DNA from 3 places in the Rhizobium viscosum genome. Region 2 is predicted to be linked to each of the others. Evidence: predicted binding sites of a transcription regulator. Region 2 holds the regulator's gene; each other region holds the start of a gene.

Region 1 (3,637 bases), 420 kb from region 2:
GCGCGCGTCGCGTTGAGGGCGTCGTCGATGCGGTCCTTCTTTTCCTTCACTTCAACTTCCGTCGAACCGCCGACGCGGATAACGGCAACACCGCCAGCGAGCTTGGCAAGACGTTCCTGCAGCTTTTCGCGGTCGTAGTCGGAGGAGGTTTCTTCGATCTGGGCCTTAATCTGGGCAACACGGCCTTCGATGTCGGACTTGGCGCCGGCGCCGTCGACGATCGTGGTGTTTTCCTTGGAGATCGAAACCTTCTTGGTGCGGCCGAGCATGTCGAGGGTGACGGACTCGAGCTTGATGCCGAGGTCTTCGGAGATGACAGTGCCGCCCGTGAGGATAGCGATGTCTTCCAGCATGGCCTTGCGGCGATCGCCGAAGCCCGGAGCCTTGACGGCAGCAATCTTCAGGCCGCCGCGCAGCTTGTTGACGACGAGCGTAGCAAGAGCTTCGCCTTCGACGTCTTCAGCGATGATGAGGAGCGGCTTGCCGGTCTGAACGACAGCTTCGAGAACCGGGAGCATGGACTGCAGGTTCGAGAGCTTCTTTTCGTGCAGCAGGATAAAGGCGTCTTCGAGGTCAGCAACCATCTTTTCCGGGTTGGTGACGAAGTACGGGCTCAGGTAGCCGCGGTCGAACTGCATGCCTTCGACGACTTCGAGTTCGGTTTCAGCGGTCTTGGCTTCTTCGACGGTGATAACGCCTTCGTTGCCGACCTTCTGCATTGCTTCAGCAATGTCGAGACCGATCTGCTTTTCGCCGTTTGCGGAGATCGTGCCGACCTGGGCAACTTCTTCCGACGTGTTGATCTTCTTGGCCTTGGCCTGGAGATCCTTGACGACTTCAGCAACAGCGAGGTCGATACCGCGCTTCAGGTCCATCGGGTTCATGCCGGCAGCAACTGCCTTTGCGCCTTCGCGAACGATGGCCTGTGCGAGAACCGTTGCAGTCGTGGTGCCGTCGCCGGCGACGTCGTTGGTCTTCGAAGCAACTTCGCGGACCATCTGGGCGCCCATGTTTTCGAACTTGTCTTCGAGTTCGATTTCCTTGGCGACAGAAACACCGTCCTTGGTGATGCGCGGAGCGCCGAAGGACTTGTCGATAACGACGTTACGGCCCTTCGGACCGAGGGTGACCTTCACTGCGTCAGCGAGGATATCGACGCCGCGCAGCATCTTTTCGCGCGCGCCGCGGCCGAATTTTACTTCTTTAGCTGCCATTTTGAGAACTCCTGAAAAGGGGTGTCAGCGATATCGGATGAAAGACAACCGGCTGATTAGCCGATGATGCCCATGATGTCGGCTTCCTTCATGATCAGAAGGTCTTCGCCGTTGATCTTGACTTCGGTGCCCGACCACTTGCCGAACAGAACACGGTCGCCAGCCTTGACGTCGAGTGCAACGACCTTGCCGGACTCGTCACGAGCGCCGGAGCCGACAGCGACGATCTCGCCTTCCTGCGGCTTTTCCTTAGCGGTATCCGGGATGATGATGCCGCCCTTGGTCTTCTCTTCGGATTCAACGCGACGGACAACGACGCGATCGTGAAGGGGGCGGAAATTGGTGCTTGCCATTGTCTAATCCCTCGATCAAATGACATTCGCGGACCGGGGTGGTCCACATGGTGAATGTTAGCACTCAACTCCCGTGAGTGCTAGCGCCGTGCATTTAGGGATGGCTCCGGAAGGAGTCAAGGAGAGCCATCACGGATTTTTGTGCCGGAATTGTGGAGACAGGCAGGGATTTGTCCGGCGTGGTTACCGGGCGTTGCTCAAGTCCAGCTTTTGAGCCTCCTGCGTTCTTCGCCTGACGCAGAAAATGCCTTGCCATTAAAGCCCGCCTTTGCAATGTCACCGGTGACTGAAAGCGAAGCAGGAAAGCGGAATGGCAAAGCGGATTGCGAACTTCTCCGAGATCACCGATCGATATGACGCGGTGTTCTGCGATGTCTGGGGCGTCGTTCATAACGGCGTCGATCCGTTTCCCAAAGCCGGTGAGGCGCTTCAGGCAGCCCGCGCCGCGGGTCTGACCGTCGTTCTCATCACCAATTCGCCGCGCGTTTCCTGGCAGGTCGTCGAGCAGCTGCGCCAGATCGGCGTGCCCGATGGCGCTTATGACCGCATCGTCACCTCGGGCGATGTCACCCGGGCGCTGATTGCCGAAGGCCCGCGTGAAGTCTTCCTGCTCGGCCCCGAGCGTGACAACCCAATCCTTGAAGGCCTCGACATCGAGCGCGCCGCCGCGGGCGAAGCTACTTCGGTTGTCTGCACCGGCTTCTTCGACGACGAGACGCAGAAGCCGGAGGATTACACCGACATGCTGCTGGACTTCAAAGCCCGCAACGTGCCGATGATCTGCGCCAATCCCGACCTTGTCGTCGAGCGCGGTCATCGCATCATTCCCTGCGCCGGCGCCATGGCCGCCTATTACGAGCAGCTCGGCGGCTCCACCCGTATCGCCGGCAAGCCGCACCGGCCGATCTATGAGGCGACACTTGCCGCCGCCCGCGAAGTCCGAGGCGATTTTCCTGTTAACCGCGTGCTGGCGATCGGCGATGGCATGCCGACGGATGTTCGCGGCGCCTTGAATTACGGCCTCGACCTTCTTTACATCAGCGGCGGGATCCACGCGAAGGAATATACGCTGAACGGTGAGACCGATGAGGCGATCCTGCATGCCTATCTCGAACGGGAAAAAGCTGCGCCCAAGTGGTGGATGCCGCGCCTCGCATAAGAGAATTGAAGCCGATGACCGTTTTTCACCGCAATGAAACCCGCGATCCGCTGCCCGAGCATCTGAAAGGCGGCGTCATCGCCATCGGCAATTTCGACGGCGTCCACCGCGGTCATCAATCGGTGCTGAACCGGGCTCTCGATATTGCAAGGGAGCGTGGCATTCCGGCCCTGGTTTTGACCTTCGAGCCGCATCCGCGCACCGTTTTCAAGCCGGATGCACCGGTCTTCCGCCTGACGCCGGCGCCCTTCAAGGCCCGCATCCTGGAGGAGCTGGGCTTCAACGCGGTCATCGAATATCCCTTCAATTACGAATTCTCGCAGCGCTCGGCGGATGATTTCATCCATTCCATCCTGAAGGACTGGCTCGGTGCGTCCGAAGTTGTGACCGGCTTCGACTTCCATTTCGGCCGCGGCCGTGAGGGCGGGCCTGCCTTCCTGATGGATGCTGGCAGCAAATATGGTTTCGGCGTCACCCTGATCGACGCATTCCGCGACGAGAACACGGACGTCGTCTCATCGAGCCATATCCGTGCGCTCCTGAAGGAAGGCGATGTCTCCTCGGTCGCCGCCATGCTCGGCTATCACTATACGGTGCAGGCGAAGGTGATCGATGGCGAGAAGCTTGGCCGCCAGCTCGGCTTCCCGACCGCCAATATGCAGCTGCCGCCGGAGGCGGAACTTGCAGCCGGCATTTACGCCGTTCGTTTCCGCCTCGAAAACGGCAGGCTCTATGATGCAGTGGCAAGCTATGGCCGCCGCCCGACGGTGACGGAAAACGGTGCGCCGCTGCTCGAAACCTATCTTTTCGATTTCAGCGGCGATCTCTACGGCCAGACCTGCTCGGTCTCCTTCTTCGGCTATCTTCGCCCCGAACTGAAGTTCGACGGGCTCGATCCGCTCGTCGCGCAA
Region 2 (3,637 bases):
CCGACGATGCCGCTGCAGGCGCAGCATTCCGTCGACTTCATCATCGAAACGCTGCGACGCGAGCCGGAAGGCACAGTCACGCTCTGCACGCTCGGACCGCTGACGAATATCGGCTTGGCCTTTCAGAAGGCGCCCGATATCGCGTCGCGCATCCGCGAACTTGTCATGATGGGCGGCGGTTTCTTTGAGGGCGGCAACATCACGCCGGCTGCTGAATTCAACATCTATGTTGATCCGGAAGCCGCCGATATCGTGTTCCGCTCGGGCGTGCCCATCGTCATGATGCCGCTCGACGTGACGCATCAGCTTCTGACCCGCAAAGACCGCGTGAAGCGCATGGCCGAAATCGGCACGGCGCCTGCCAAGGCTATGGTGGAGATGCTGGAATTCTTTGAACGCTTCGACATCGAAAAATACGGCTCGGATGGCGGCCCGCTGCACGACCCGACGACGGTCGCCTATCTGCTGAAACCCGAACTTTTCAAGGGCCGGGACTGCAATGTCGAGATCGAGGTGAAATCCGAACTGACCGTCGGCATGACCGTCGTCGACTGGTGGCATGTGACCGACCGCAAGCGTAATGCGAAGGTCATGCGCCATGTGGATGCCGACGGCTTCTTCGATCTCCTGATCGAGCGCTTCGCGCGGATCTGATCCGTTACTATCCAACGGAAACAAAAAGGCCGCTGACGCGGCCTTTTTTAATTGTCAGATATCCTGATCTCTCAAGCGTCCTTCTCGTCCAGAACCGAGTTGGCTTCTGCTTCCACGAGTTTCGGACCACCCTTGGCAACGCCGACCATGGCCGGGCGCAATACGCGCTCGCCGATGGAGAAACCGGCCTGCACGACCTGCACGACCGTATTGTTCGGCACTTCAGCATTCGGCACTTCGAACATAGCCTGATGGAAGTTCGGGTCGAACTTCTGGCCGACCGGCTCCAGCTTGCGAACGCCGTGACGCTCGAGAGCCGAGAGCATAGAACGCTCGGTCATCTCGACACCTTCGATCAATGTCGTCAGGCCAGCGTCGGCGGCAGCCCTGGCTTCCGGCGGAATGGCGTCGATCGCACGGCGCAGATTGTCCGAAACGGCCAGCATGTCGCGGGCGAAGCCTGCGACGGAATAGGACTTGGCGTCCTTGACCTCGCGCTCCGTGCGGCGGCGCAGATTGTCCATTTCGGCAGCGAGCCGCAGGTAGCGGTCGCGCAATTCGGTATTCTCGGCCTTCAGAAGCTCAAGCGCATCCGGCTCGCCTGCAGCTGCTTCCTTCACGGCTTCATTCTCGACGTTTGCGGCGGCGTCGGCTGTGGCTTCCGCCGCAGCCGCGTCAGGTCCGTTCTTCGTCGTTTCATCAGTCATGACGGTCTCCGGTTCGTGTATTCTCAGATGCGCCCGATATCGATGTTTGGCCGGAAAAAATCAAGTCTGCGTGACGAAGAAGCTAAAATTCCGCCGGTTTCGCGAAAGGGATCAGAGAGATCCGCGCGAAAGGCGCGATACGAGTTGGGCTGTATAGTCCACCATCGGCACGATGCGGGAATAATTGAGCCGCGTGGGACCAATCACGCCCACCGCGCCAACGATGCGGTCGTCGTCATCGCGATAGGGCGCCACAATAAGCGAGGAGCCAGAAAGCGAGAAGAGCTTGTTCTCAGAGCCGATGAAGATGCGCACGCCCGGCCCACTTTCGGCAAGGTTCAGGAGCTCGATCAAGCTGTCCTTCTTCTCTAGGTCATCGAAGAGCAGGCGCAGCCGGTCGAGATCTTCCGCGCCGCCTACGCCTTCCAGCAGGTTTGCGCGGCCGCGGATGATGAGCTGTGCCGGCTTGGTCTCGTCCGAGTTGCCGGCCCACACGGCGACGCCGCGCTCCACGAGGTCGCGCGACAGCGCGTCGAGCTCATGGCGAACCTCATCTTTCAACCGGCTCAATTGCAAGCGCAATTCCGGCAGCGTTTGCCCGGTCATGTGCGCGTTGAGGAAATTGGCGGCTTCGGTGAGTTGCGACGAAGTGACACCTGCGGGCAGTTCTATAATGCGATTTTCCACTTGGTCGTGATCGCCGACGAGCACGGCCAGTGCCTTGGTAGGCTCCAGGCGGATGAACTCGACATGTTTGAGAACCGGGTCGCTCTTGGAGGTGATGACGAGGCCGGCGCCGCGCGAAATGCCCGAGAGCATACGGCTCGCCTCGTTCATCATCGATTCCACCGGATTGTCGCGGCTTTCAGAACGCACCTGGCGGTCGATGCTCGCGCGTTCTTCTGCCGAGAGGTCACCGACCTGCATGAAGGCATCGACGAAGAAGCGTAGCCCGATCTGGGTCGGCAGGCGTCCGGCGCTGACATGCGGCGAATAGATGAGACCGAGCTCTTCCAGATCGCTCATGACATTGCGAACGGAGGCAGGCGACAGAGACATCGGCAGAAGACGCGAGAGATTGCGGGAGCCGAGCGGCTCACCGTGCTCCAGATAGCCTTCGACGATGCGCCGGAAGATTTCCTTCGATCGTTCATCCAGCGCAGCCACGGCATCCGAAATTGATGTCGACCTGTAGCTCATGAACTTTTCGCACCCGCACTGAATGATATCAGGCAAATATAGCCAATCTGCCCCCCGTGGCAAAAGGGAATTTGCAAATGCACGCAGCCAATCGTAGAAGCGGGCGACGATACAATGCATGCAAAGACATTGCCTGAAAGCGCTCACGTTTTCGGCATCATGTTTCAGGAGAAGAGAATGCGGCCTTCAGGCAGAAAAACAGACCAGATGCGCAAGGTCTCCTTCGAGCGCAATTTTTCCAAGCATGCGGAAGGTTCCTGCCTCGTGAAGTTCGGCGATACGCACGTGCTCTGCACGGCAAGCCTCGAAGACAAGACGCCGCCATGGCTGCGCAATACCGGCAAGGGCTGGGTTACCGCCGAATACGGCATGCTGCCGCGTGCGACGGGCGAGCGCATGAAGCGTGAAGCCGCAGCCGGCAAGCAGGGCGGCCGCACGCAGGAAATCCAGCGCCTCATCGGCCGCTCGCTGCGCGCCGTCGTCGATCTGACCGCGCTTGGCGAACGCCAGATCACGCTCGACTGCGATGTCATCCAGGCGGATGGCGGCACGCGCACGGCCTCGATCACCGGCGGCTGGATTGCGCTTTACGATTGCCTACGCTGGATGGAAACCCGCAACATGATCAAAGCCGATCGTGTGCTGAAGGACCATGTCGCAGCAATCTCCTGCGGCATCTTCGCCAACCAACCGGTGATCGACCTCGATTACCTCGAAGATTCCTCGGCCGAGACCGATGCCAATTTCGTCATGACGGGCGCCGGCGGCATCGTAGAGATCCAGGGCACTGCAGAAGGCACGCCTTTCACCGAGGAAGAATTCTCTTCGCTGATGGGCCTTGCCAAAGCAGGGATTACCGAACTGGTGGACCTGCAGAAGCAGGCGATCGCCTGAGGCTTCCATCCAAGCCTCGTTAGTGAATTTCCTCGTCCCTGCTTCCGGGGGCAAGGCCGGACAAGGGGCGGGCAATGGCGCAACCCATCGAAGGCATTCTTGAAACTGCACTCTACGCAACCGATCTCGATGCGGCAGAAGGCTTCTACGGGAGTGTGCTGGGCCTTGAGAAGATCGCACGT
Region 3 (3,637 bases), on a different contig from region 2:
GGACGAGATCGATCGACAGCAGGCCGTTCTTGAGGTCCGCGCCATCCACCCGCACATGGTCGGCAAGCTCGAACCGGTGCTCGAACGGACGGCCCGCGATGCCGCGATGCAGGTAGCCTTCGGTTGTCGCTTCCTGCTTCTTGCCGGTCACGATGAGCAGATTGGACTGGAAGGTGATGTCGAGATCGCTCTGCTCGAAACCTGCTACAGCTACCGAGATCCGATAGCTGTCATCGCCGGTCTTGACGATGTCATAGGGCGGCCAGTCGCTGATCGAGCGGGCACGTTGGGCGTTTTCGAGGAGATTGAAGATCCGGTCGAAGCCGACGCTCGAGCGGAAGAGAGGTGCATAGTCGTAAGATGTTGCCATAGCCATATCCTCCTTGAAGCAACATGGGTACGGAAGCGCCGAAAGGCCGCGCTCCCAGCAAGGCCAGCCCTTGTTTCAGCGGCTGGTGAAAATCGATTTGGTTCAGCCGATTTCGGGATTCAAGATCTGTTACAAAAAAATTCGCACCGAATAAGAGCGTCTAAATCCGACGTGCTTGGCTCTAATCCTCACCACGAAATCCCGTCCCTAGGATAGGTCGCAGATCAAGTGTACCTTGAAGCCCTTTTAGTGGACGGATCGACTGACGACCCGATAAGGATACGCGGACTTGAACTGCGCCATCATCGCGCTTGCCTGCTGGAGCACACGTTCGGCCTTTTCAGGATCTTCGCGAGCAAGTTCGTCGGCATTGACGCGCATTGCCTCCGCCATGCTGGCGGACAGCATCGCAAAGCGCCCTTCGCCGTAAACCAGCGCCTCCTGCGAAGCTGTTTCCCATCGGGCGAAATCGACGATAATTTCTTCTCGTTCTGCGATGTTGGCACGTTTAATGGTATTGATGCTCTCTTCCATGCCGCTTCCACTCTCACACACTCTGCGCTGGCTGCGAATTCGCCAGGACGGGCAATGAGCTAGGAAGACGAAAAATCAAATTTAAGAGTTCATTGAAAGTTGAATTCGCCCTCGACGCGACGCCATTCGTTCGGTCCGATCAGGCGCTGGTGTGTATAGCGGACAGAGTGCAGCGGCCCGTCAAGGCTGTCGCGCCAGAAGTCGAGAAACTTGTGCATTTCGGGAAAATCGGGTGCCAGATCGTAGTCCTGCCAGACATAGGTTTGCAGGACCGATTCGAAGTCTGGAATGCGATAGAGGATATGCGCGGTGGTCAACCCATAGCCATTGAGCTGACGCTCCAGATCCGATGAGAAATGCATGCTTCATCTCCGTTTTATGACACTGCAAAGGTGGCGCAAAATCGTGCAGCCATCAATGGCTTCCTCAACGCTTTGACGCTGTTTCTTGTTCCTTTCCAGCATGTTAGCAGCCACCGCCGTCGAGTGCTAATTTTTCTTGTCGACCCTCTTGAAATCGAAAAATCGCGAAAATAAATTTTTGCCCGCAAACCCTCGAGTGAGGTTTGCACCCGCCCGGACTGGTCATCCGGTCCGGCCAGGGTTTTCAACGTCATCATTTTTGCTCAACGGAGGAAAACATGTCGTTCCGACCGCTCCATGACCGCATTCTCGTCCGCCGGGTCGAATCCGAAGAAAAGACCAAAGGCGGCATCATCATCCCTGATACAGCCAAGGAAAAGCCCTCCGAGGGCGAGGTTGTTGCCGTCGGTCCCGGTGCACGCAACGAAGCCGGCCAGGTGCAGGCGCTCGACGTCAAGGCTGGCGATCGCATCCTGTTCGGCAAATGGTCCGGCACCGAAATCAAGATCAACGGCGAGGACCTGCTGATCATGAAGGAAAGCGATGTCATGGGCATCATCGAAGCCGAGGCCGAGCAGAAAAAGGCTGCCTGAGCCTCTGCATCCGGAAAACCATCAGTCAGTAGCTGCCTATTGAGGAGTTAAAGAAATGGCTGCGAAAGAAGTCAAATTCCACAGCGACGCCCGTGAACGCATGCTGCGTGGGGTCGATGTCCTTGCCAACGCCGTAAAGGTCACGCTCGGCCCGAAGGGCCGCAACGTGGTCATCGACAAGTCCTTCGGCGCTCCGCGCATCACCAAGGACGGCGTGTCCGTCGCCAAGGAAATCGAACTCGAAGACAAGTTCGAAAACATGGGCGCCCAGATGCTGCGCGAGGTTGCTTCCAAAACCAATGATCTCGCCGGCGACGGCACCACCACGGCGACCGTTCTGGCCCAGGCCATCGTCAAGGAAGGCGCCAAGGCGGTCGCCTCTGGCATGAACCCGATGGACCTGAAGCGCGGCATCGACCTTGCCGTCGACGCCGTCGTCAAGGAACTGAAGACCAACGCCCGCAAGATCACCAGCAATTCCGAGATCGCCCAGGTCGGCACAGTCTCGGCCAACGGCGACGAGGAGATCGGCAAGTACCTAGCCGAGGCGATGGAGAAGGTCGGCAACGAGGGTGTCATCACCGTCGAGGAAGCCAAGACCGCCGAGACCGAGCTCGAGGTTGTCGAAGGAATGCAGTTCGACCGCGGCTACCTCAGCCCCTACTTCGTCACCAACCAGGATAAGATGCGCGTCGAGTTCGAGGATCCCTATATCCTCATTCACGAAAAGAAGCTGTCGAACCTTCAATCCTTGCTGCCGGTCCTCGAGGCCGTTGTCCAGTCGAGCAAGCCTCTGCTGATCATTGCTGAGGATGTCGAGGGTGAAGCGCTTGCAACGCTCGTCGTCAACAAGCTGCGGGGCGGCCTGAAGATTGCGGCTGTCAAGGCGCCGGGATTCGGTGATCGCCGCAAGGCGATGCTGGAAGATATCGCCATCCTGACCGGCGGCACCGTCATCTCCGAAGATCTCGGCATCAAGCTCGAGAATGTGACGCTCAACATGCTTGGCCGGGCCAAGAAGGTGGCGATCGAGAAAGAGAACACCACCATCATCGACGGCGTCGGCTCCAAGTCCGAGATTGACGGCCGCGTTTCACAGATCCGGGCGCAGATCGAGGAAACCACGTCGGACTATGACCGCGAAAAGCTGCAGGAGCGGCTGGCCAAGCTTGCCGGCGGCGTCGCCGTCATCCGCGTCGGTGGATCCACGGAAGTCGAGGTCAAGGAGAAGAAGGACCGCGTTGACGACGCCCTGCATGCGACCCGTGCAGCAGTCGAGGAAGGCATCCTACCCGGTGGCGGTGTTGCACTCCTGCGGGCGGTGAAGGCTCTCGACAATCTTAGCACGGCCAACCAGGACCAGAAGGTCGGCATTGAGATCGTCCGCAGGGCCATCGAAGCCCCCGTGCGCCAGATTGCCGAGAACGCCGGCGCCGAGGGCTCCGTGATCGTCGGCAAGCTGCGCGAGAAGACCGACTTCTCCTTCGGCTGGAATGCCCAGACCGGCGAATACGGTGATCTCTACGCGCAGGGCGTCATCGATCCCGCCAAGGTGGTTCGCACCGCGCTTCAGGATGCGGCCTCTGTTGCTGGCCTTCTTGTGACCACCGAGGCGATGATCGCCGAAAAGCCCAAGAAGGACGCCGCGCCGGCAATGCCCGCCGGCGCCGGAATGGATTTCTAAAAAGGCGATCGGCAAGGCTCGCCCCAGCCGCCGTGGGGCGAGCCATCAGCGGAGGAAACATGCACTTGCCGTCGAAAGAAGACGCGCGCCTTTG

What was found. Region 2 encodes HrcA, which represses chaperone genes, less so after heat shock. Its sites were predicted from a motif close to GTTAGCACTCNCNNNNNGNGAGTGCTAAC; they were not measured.
Region 1: the regulator HrcA is predicted to act here: its motif matches at 1,624-1,652, upstream of groES (co-chaperone GroES).
Region 3: the regulator HrcA is predicted to act here: its motif matches at 1,369-1,397, upstream of groES (co-chaperone GroES).

What each region holds. Positions count from the first base shown of each region.
Region 1 is NZ_JADBEC010000001.1:1,093,455-1,097,091, reverse strand. It holds gene groL (chaperonin GroEL) at 1-1,214, opposite strand, end outside; gene groES (co-chaperone GroES) at 1,271-1,567, opposite strand; gene H4W29_RS05520 (TIGR01459 family HAD-type hydrolase) at 1,878-2,726, shown strand; gene H4W29_RS05515 (bifunctional riboflavin kinase/FAD synthetase) at 2,741-3,637, shown strand, end outside.
Region 2 is NZ_JADBEC010000001.1:1,512,028-1,515,664, forward strand. It holds gene H4W29_RS07595 (nucleoside hydrolase) at 1-654, shown strand, start outside; gene grpE (nucleotide exchange factor GrpE) at 726-1,361, opposite strand; gene hrcA (heat-inducible transcriptional repressor HrcA) at 1,473-2,561, opposite strand; gene rph (ribonuclease PH) at 2,739-3,455, shown strand; gene H4W29_RS07615 (VOC family protein) at 3,530-3,637, shown strand, end outside.
Region 3 is NZ_JADBEC010000002.1:1,461,428-1,465,064, forward strand. It holds gene H4W29_RS27540 (Hsp20 family protein) at 1-370, opposite strand, end outside; gene H4W29_RS27545 (hypothetical protein) at 617-904, opposite strand; gene H4W29_RS27550 (usg protein) at 994-1,266, opposite strand; gene groES (co-chaperone GroES) at 1,545-1,859, shown strand; gene groL (chaperonin GroEL) at 1,915-3,543, shown strand; gene H4W29_RS27565 (hypothetical protein) at 3,603-3,637, shown strand, end outside.